2 regions of the Lactobacillus sp. ESL0791 genome follow, and region 2 is predicted to be linked to the other one. Evidence: riboswitches for the same ligand, from Rfam matches in the RefSeq annotation. Region 2 holds a riboswitch; the other holds the start of a gene.
The links. Region 2 has a riboswitch for thiamine pyrophosphate ahead of thiS (sulfur carrier protein ThiS). Riboswitches for the same ligand answer to the same signal wherever they lie in the genome.

Region 1: linked by a shared signal. The riboswitch ahead of PT285_RS07485 (ECF transporter S component) and the one ahead of thiS (sulfur carrier protein ThiS) in region 2 are both predicted to bind thiamine pyrophosphate.

The regions. Positions count from the first base shown of each region.
Region 1 is NZ_JAQTHU010000001.1:1,528,589-1,532,802, reverse strand. Features, by position in the region: gene PT285_RS07495 (M42 family metallopeptidase) at 1-730, shown strand, start outside; gene PT285_RS07490 (MFS transporter) at 828-2,060, shown strand; TPP riboswitch at 2,115-2,208, shown strand; gene PT285_RS07485 (ECF transporter S component) at 2,259-2,837, shown strand; gene udk (uridine kinase) at 2,899-3,540, opposite strand; gene PT285_RS07475 (sigma 54-interacting transcriptional regulator) at 3,769-4,214, shown strand, end outside.
Region 2 is NZ_JAQTHU010000001.1:123,183-127,396, reverse strand. Features, by position in the region: gene PT285_RS00665 (M20 family metallo-hydrolase) at 1-20, opposite strand, end outside; gene PT285_RS00660 (thiazole synthase) at 23-799, opposite strand; gene thiF (sulfur carrier protein ThiS adenylyltransferase ThiF) at 830-1,486, opposite strand; gene thiS (sulfur carrier protein ThiS) at 1,490-1,687, opposite strand; TPP riboswitch at 1,789-1,881, opposite strand; gene PT285_RS11395 (hypothetical protein) at 2,215-2,280, shown strand; gene PT285_RS00640 (AraC family transcriptional regulator) at 2,659-3,591, opposite strand; TPP riboswitch at 3,710-3,802, shown strand; gene PT285_RS00635 (ATP-binding cassette domain-containing protein) at 3,846-4,214, shown strand, end outside.

The DNA.
Region 1 (4,214 bases), 1.4 Mb from region 2:
ACCGCCGCATTTTATGACCCAGGCCGAGCGCAATACGCTGCCGGAGGTGGCTGACATGTCGATTGATGTTGGTTCGAGTTCGCGCGAAGAAACGATCAATGATTACAAGATTGATACGGGCTGCCCAATTTTTGTCGACGTGAAGTGCGAATACAACGATAAAAATGGTCTCTTCTTTGGCAAGGATTTCGATGACCGCTTTGGTGCCGGCGCTATGGTCGCTATTTTAGATGAACTAAAAGGCGAAGAAACCAATTTTAACGTGGTTGGCGCGCTTTCCAGCCAGGAGGAGGTCGGCCTGCGCGGTGCTTATGTGACCACGAGAAAGATTAAGCCTGATCTGGGAATTGTCCTTGAATCTTGTCCAGCGGATGATACCTTTACACCTGCCTGGCTGTCCCAGACAGGCCTAAAGCGGGGACCAATGATCCGCGACATGGATACGTCATTTTTGCCGAATCCGAAATTTGAGCAGTATGTCTGTGACTTGGCCGACCAAAATAAGATTCCTTACACACGGTCCGTTAGAACCGGCGGCGGCCAGGACGGTGCGGCCATGTATTATGAAAACGGGGCACCAACCGTCGTCATTGGCATTCCTGTTCGTTATGAACATTCACCGTATTGCTTTACTGCATACGAAGACTTCAGAAATGCGGTTAAGCTAGCAACGGCTATTATTCGTGACATGACCACGGAACGACTTGCCGGCTTCAGTAAATTTAACTAAATATAAATAATATTTGTAAAAATTTAAAAAACGAGTAAAATATAGTTTCGAAGAAATAATTGAATGACAGAGAGCATTCGTTTTGGAGGAATTGAATATGGATACTACTAAGCAGCACAATCATGTACTAACTAACGACCAGAAGTGGACCATTGCGTCAACTTCATCAGGTTTTGCGTTGGAAAACATGGATGTGCTTTTTTTATCGTTTGCGATGAGTTCGATGATTGCCGAGTTGCACCTGTCAGGTGGCGCTGCGGGTCTGATTTCATCGGTTACCAACCTGGGAATGCTGGTCGGCGGTATCGCCTTTGGCATCTTGGGCGATAAAATCGGCCGGGTTAAAACTTTTAGCCACACGGTAATTATTTTTGCGGTGGCAACGGCCTGCATGGCTTTTGCCAATAATATTTATCTAATTTATGCCCTCCGTTTTCTTGCCGGTATCGGTGCCGGCGGTGAATACGGGGTTGGTATTGCTTTGATTGCTGAAAGCTTTCCTAAGAAACAGATTGGGAAAATGACCTCGATTGCGGCAGTCGGCGGTCAGGTTGGTGCGATTTTGGCTGCGCTGATTGCGGCCTGGGTGATTCCGACTGCCGGCTGGCATATGCTCTTTTTGGTGGGCATTGTACCGGTTGTTTTGACAATCTTTATCAGAAAGCACCTGCACGAAAGTGCGCAATTTTTGACTGCGCGTTCTGAAGAAAAAGGTTCACTGCTGTCTAATGTTGCTAAGAAGATGTTCGCTACACCGAAATTAACCTTCCAAAGTCTTGGTCTGATGCTGATGATGACGGTGCAAATTGCCGGTTACTTTGGCTTGATGAACTGGCTGCCGACGATTGTGCAAAAACAGTTGCACTTAAACGTTGCCAATTCCAGCTTATGGATGATTGCCACAATTGTTGGGATGAGCATCGGCATGATGACCTTTGGTTCAATCTTTGATTACTTTGGTCCGCGGCGGGCTTTTGGCATCTTCCTAATCGGTTCCGCCATCATGGTTTATACTTTGAGCCTGGCAACTAACATGGTGACCCTGCTTCTGATTGGGGCAGTTGTCGGTTTCTTTTCCAACGGAATGTTCGGCGGCTACGGTGCGGTCATCAGCCGCCTTTACCCAACGGAAATCAGGTCCAGTGCTAATAATATTATCGTGAATATCGGCCGGGCAATCGGCGGTTTTTCATCGGTGGTTATTGGCATTCTGATGGATCACTATAATTTGACGGTGGTCATGGGTTTCTTGTCAGCCCTTTACATCATCAGTTTTATCGTAATGATGAGTCTGCCAGGGCTGAAAAAGCTGGCACCGGTCAAAGGCTAAAACTTTTTTAAGCTGCCGTGATAACTGTGGTATAATAAATTGAATTTATAAAAAATAGATCACTAGGGGTGCAATACCAAAGCTGAGACAATACCCTTGGAACCTGAACGGGACAATACCTGCGCTAGGGAAGTGTTTTAATGGTATTTATTTAACTCCTTCTGATTTATTAATTGATAAAATTAGAAGGAGTTTTTTATGTTTACGAGATCTTCAAGGTGGAATGTTAAATCAATTATCTTGGTGGCACTGATTGGAATTATCATGGGTATTATTTATACTTACGGTTTTAACGGCGCGTATAACTGGATAAAATTATTGCTGGTTCCAACTGGTTTTGCTCCAGTGACGGACACTGTTTTCTCCGGCTTGTGGCTGATGGCTGCGCCGCTAGCAATGTATTTTGTGCCCACGGTCGGTTCGGGTACCGTTGGTGAGGTGCTGTCATCAATTGTTGAAATGGCAATCGGCGGCCAATGGGGCGCGCAAACAATCATTTCCGGCTTGATTCAGGGAGCAACCAACGAAATTGGCTTTTTCCCGAAAAAAGAACGTTACCAGAAATTTTCGTGGGCAAGCGTGCTCACCGGGGCACTTTTTGCCGGCCTAGGCATTTTTATCTCGTCGTACATCATGTACAGCTGGTATGCATTTTCCGTCACCGTTCAGATAACCATGTTTATCACCAACATGATTTCGGCAATATTGTTTGACGGTGTCTTAGTCAAATTAATTACAAATCTGTTTGATAAAACTTTAAAACCTAAAATTGCTTAACGAAGAGTATTTCTTAGATTACACTAAAAAACTGCGGCAGCTGCCGCAGTTTTTTTAATGTCTATTGTTCTTTTTGATTTAAGATGGAATGCATTTTGGTGGTCAGCATGTCAATCGCCACATTGTTTTTACCGCCCTCGGGGATAATAATATCAGCATAACGTTTGGTCGGTTCGATGAACTGGTTATACATTGGCTTGACTGTTGCCATGTATTGCGTAATTACGGAATCAAGCGAGCGTCCGCGCTCGTTCATGTCGCGTTCCAGCCGGCGGATGAAGCGAATATCGTCGTCGGTGTCGACGTAAACCTTGATGTCCATCAGGTCACGAATTTTCTTGTTAAACAGGACCAGAATTCCTTCCAGTATGATGATATCGGCAGGTTCGATATGTTCTGTCTGCTTGCTTCTGGTATGCGCCTTAAAATCATAAATCGGTCGCTCAATTGCCTGATAATGTAAAAGCTGGTTGAGCTGCTTAGTTAAGTAGGGAACGTCAAAAGCATCGGGATGATCGTAGTTAATCTTCATGCGTTCTGCCATTGAAATTCCTGTGTTGTCTTTGTAGTACGCATCTTGGGTCATAATCATGATGTGTTCGTTGGCGTTCATCTGCTCGGCCACTTTATGCGCAATCGTGGTTTTGCCGCTGCCGGAGCCGCCGGCAATGCCGATGACAACTGGCTTCTTAAGTTTTACCATTTCAGCTTCCCCTCCACTTAACTCAATTAATATTTTACTTTAGTTTGCATAGAATACCAATAGCTTATAAAAGCAGTTTGACATTTTTTCGGGAGAATTGAAAAAATTTTACAAATGATTAGCTTTAAGAGGCGAAAAAGTTAACGAATTTTGCAATTATTTTATTAAAAGATAGTACTTAGCGTTAGAATTAGTGGTGAAAGCGATTGATAGCAGCGGAGGCTTGCAATGCTCAAAAATGAAATTCTCAATTATCTTAAAACGCAAACTAAAACAATTGATTTAGCAAATCTTGGTGAGGAATATACTGCCAGTGGGATTGCTAAAAGATTAAAGGCAAAGCGTAATACCGTCAGCGTGTATTTAAACCAGCTTGCGAACGAACAAAAATTAGTCAAGATTGATTCCCGGCCGGTGTATTTTTTCCATAAAGCAGAATTTGAAAAAGTAAATTATCGACTGCCGCAAAATGTCTATCAGTCAACTGCGCAGGTGCAGCAGCAAAATGAACGGGAAGATATTTTAAAAACTTTTACTAAAATTAATCCCAGCTTAAAAGAAAGTATTGAACGCGTCCGAGCAGCAATTTTATACCCTAACGGCGGGTTGCCGCTGTTGATCACGGGTGAGAGCGGAACCGGTAAAAGTTATTTGGTGAGTTTGATTAATCGTTT
Region 2 (4,214 bases):
GTATTTTGTTCTTGGATCATTATTACTTGCTGACGCCGGTTAACGGTGATGAAGCAACGGCGCCATGTTCGATTACCCGCCCCGGGCCGGCAAGATAAGCTTTCCGGCCACCTTCAACTGCTAAACGAAATGCCTCAGCCATCAGCGGAATATTTTTGGCGGTGGCCATTGATGTATTAGCCATGATTGCATCAGCCCCCATCTCCATTGCTTCAGCAGCCTGGCTCGGACGACCAATTCCGGCATCGACGATAATCGGCACGTCAATTTCATCAATCAAAATTTGAATCAGTTCTTTGGTTGCCAAGCCTTTGTTGGTTCCAATCGGAGCAGCAAGCGGCATAACAGTTGCTGCTCCCGCAGCTACTAACTGGTGAGCGGTATTTAGGTCTGGTAAAATATACGGCATAACAATAAAGCCTTCTCCAGCCAAAACTTTTGTTGCCTTGACCGTTTCAGCGTTGTCCGGCAGCAAATATTTTTTATCGGGAACGACTTCCAGCTTGATAAAATCGCTGCCGCTTAATTCTCGGGCCAGCCTGGCAGTCCGAATTGCTTCTTCGGCGTTTGTTGATCCCGAGGTATTCGGCAGAATCGTCACACCTTTAGGAATATAATTTAAAATATTTTCTTTAGCTGTGCTGGTCCGCCGCAGGGCCATTGTGATAATCTGTGCCTTAGCATGTTTAACGGCGGCGTCGATTAAATCATAAGAATACTTTCCCGAACCTAAAATAAAACGGGACGAAAAAGTATGTCCGGCAATTGTCAATAAATCTTCTTTTTTCTCATCTGTCATAATTTTTTCTCCAAATTCTTTTTAAAATTATTAAAGTTCAGCTACACCTAAAAGCAGCTGCACAATCACATTGGCTTCATGTCCCGCACAAATCATGACGCGCGGAGCCATCAACCCCTCACTACCTAACGATACCCGATCACCAGCTAAATAAACGTTGGGAGCAATTTTGCTTGTTTTAATCGCATTGGCGCTGTGGATTCCAGCCATACCCGAGCCCATTACTAGGGGTTTATGCGGAAAAATTGTCTGGGCAGTTTCTAAAAGCATCGCCTTAGCTGCGGGATCGTCAAAGGCCTCACAGATAATATCGGCATTTTCAAACAGCCGCTGTACATTATCCTGCATAATTTTTTCCTGCACTGCCATGACATCCACAAACGGATTGACTTCCTGCAAATTTTGCTTCATTGCCGCTACTTTGGGCATCCCCACCTGGCTAAACTTAAACTGTTGACGATTGAGGTTGCTTAATTCAACCGTATCAAAATCAATCAATGTCAAATGCCCGACACCAATACGGGTTAATGCAAGTGCAATATTGGTGCCCAAACCGCCGCAACCTGCAATCACAACATGAGCTTGCGCGAGCTTGGCCGTTGACCCTGCAACGTTTCTGTCTTTCATCTCCGCATACACATCTTCAAGCGGGATTCCCTGCAGCGTAATTTCTGTTATTTTCTTCATCGCCTAACCACCACCAACAAAGGAAATTACCTCAACCTTATCATTTTCACGCAAAAAAACTTGGTCAAAACTAGCTCGGTGAACAATTTTGCCATTGAGTTCAACAACCAAATTATCAATCGGTGCTTTGCGGTCAGATAAAAAAGCAGCAACTGATTTGCCAGCCAAATTTTTTTCCTGCTTACCATTAACAGTAACCAAAAAATAACCCCCTTCTTCGCTTACTGAAGAAAGAGGCTATTACGTTTTTATCTTTTAACTAAAATAGGCTATCCTTAGTTAAAGGATAGCCCGAAATTAAAATCAATTAACAGTCGCTCTTCCTTCGGTAGTACAAACTACATCAGGTTCGATGGGTATAATCTCAGTCAATTATGACACCCCAGACGAACTTTAAATATTTAACTAAAGTAGGTATAACAAATTATTTATCAACTGTCAACAACAAAATAAGCGATTTCTTTGATAGCGGTATTTACTCTTTTGACTAAAATACAGAAACAGTTTGTTAAAACTGCTTGCAAACAGTAACTATATATCAAGTTATTGATAGTAATTCCTTTACACAGTTACTTTCTGTCATTGCAAATAGTGAGACTTTTTCGCTATAATTAACTTGCAGAAGTTTAGAGGGCGGTGGCTGTTTTCTAGAAAGGAAGAGATGCTTATGGCACGAAATCTGTTTAGAAAGAGTCCCCTGCTTGTCTGTTTACCAGGCCATCAGCTTAATGCTGGATTTTGGCACGTTGCTTATAGCCCTTGTCGTTTTGTTCGACAAGCACAACAAGAAGTAGACATGAAAAGACCGTCCCACTTTATAACTTTGGCGAGTTATAGGACGGCCTTTTCAGTCTAATATAATTGCCACCGCCTTTTAAGCGGCTGCTAAAGAGGTTGCGGCTTTTATATTGCCGGACCTCTTTTCATTTACAAGTATAACATGATTGTGAAGAAAACCAAGCAAAACTTCCTTCTTAACATCAGAATAACTAATATTGATCTTATCATCACCAACAGTTAAAAAACAAATATTTTTATAAAGTGAATTCTTAGTAATTTTGCTATTAAGTATATTAACATTAAGCTGACCTGCTATCTCATACAGATAACTTTCGAACTTTACTCTGTAAAAAATTATTTTTTGTAAATGTAACACTAGCAATGCAAAAATTTTACTTCAAATTAATATTAGCCTGACGAAACAGTTCTCGCCGCATCTCTGCCGGAGTTTGGTGGTAGTATTCATTGAATTTTTTATAAAAAAACGATTTGCTTGAATATCCTACCCGGCTGATAATTTCCTTCAAAGAAATATTGGGCTGAGCCAATAGATTGCGTGCTTCCTGCATCCGGCGTTCATCAACGTGTTCGACAAAACTTTTTCCCGTTTTCTGCTTAACCAGATTGGAAAAATAGTTAGGATTAAGCGCAAAATAATTAGCCGCCTGCGTCAGCGTCACGTCTCTAAAATGCACATCAAGATAGTGATCAAGGGCAGTTCCGGCAAATTTATTATGGCTGAGAGCAATTGAACTAAGCAGGCTCTGTTCCTGCAACGAAAGAATCACCACAGTCGTAACTTCGGCAACAATCAAGCTGCGAACAAACACTTCGTCATTCAAATAATCGTTAAGCAGTTTCTGCATTAATTGGGATGGCTGTGAAACCTGCGTATTTTTAAACAGCAACAAGCCATCCTGATTTAACTTGGTCAGCAGTTTGGCAATAATTTCATCTTCGCGTGCACTTTGATAAACTAAATTTTCCAAAAAACTCTGATAATTAAAACTGGGCTTAAACTTTATTTTGGCTAAAATTGTTGCCGCCGGTTGCTTAACCACCTCATATTCTTGGCGCGGATTAAACAGCAGCAAATTGCCCGCCCCTAAAGTGAGAATTTTGCCATTTACCTTAATATTAGCAGTCCCCTGCACCTGATAGAAAAGGGTGGCAGTATTAGCACGATACCGATGAATCCCAGCGTTATGATTTTCAAGGTAGACGCTGAACCAGTCAAAGGCTCGCGTTCCAGCGAGCAGGCGCAGCTCATTGACATCATTACTTGCCTTTAAAACGCTTGTCAGATATTGGTTCAGATTTGTCATCGGTTTGGGCCATCTCCCTATTTTTCGTCAATTCTATTTTCCTTATTATATTACAAATTAGGCGATGCGTACGCTTTCTTCATAAATAGACAAACTAAAATGTTTCATGTAGAATTAAGGCAACATAGCGGGGTGCTGATACGGCTGAGAGATACCCATTGAACCTGATTTTGGGCAATGCCAAACGAAGGGAAAAATGATTGAACTTCTACGCCGTCAAGCAGCCCTTGACGGTTTTTTATTTGGTAAAGAAAATGGCAGTAATAACTAGTAAGAACTTAACTTTTTCGTATGATGACAAAACTAACATTTTAGACAACCTGACCCTCAGCATCCCCAGCGGCAAGTTTTCCCTTTTAATTGGGCCGACCGGCTGCGGCAAATCGACCTTTTTAAAATTGCTAGCAGGACTTTACCCCAAATACGCCGGGAAGGTTAGCGGCAAGATCGATGTTGGTGGTCTAACACACGCGATGATGTTTCAAAATGCTGGCGAACAGTTTACGATGCGGACGCCGCGTGAAGAAATAATTTTTGCATTAGAAAATTTACGGGTTTCTAAAGAAGATTATCAAAAACGCCTTATCCAAGCCGTTTCTTTCGCCCAGATTGACGACCTGCTT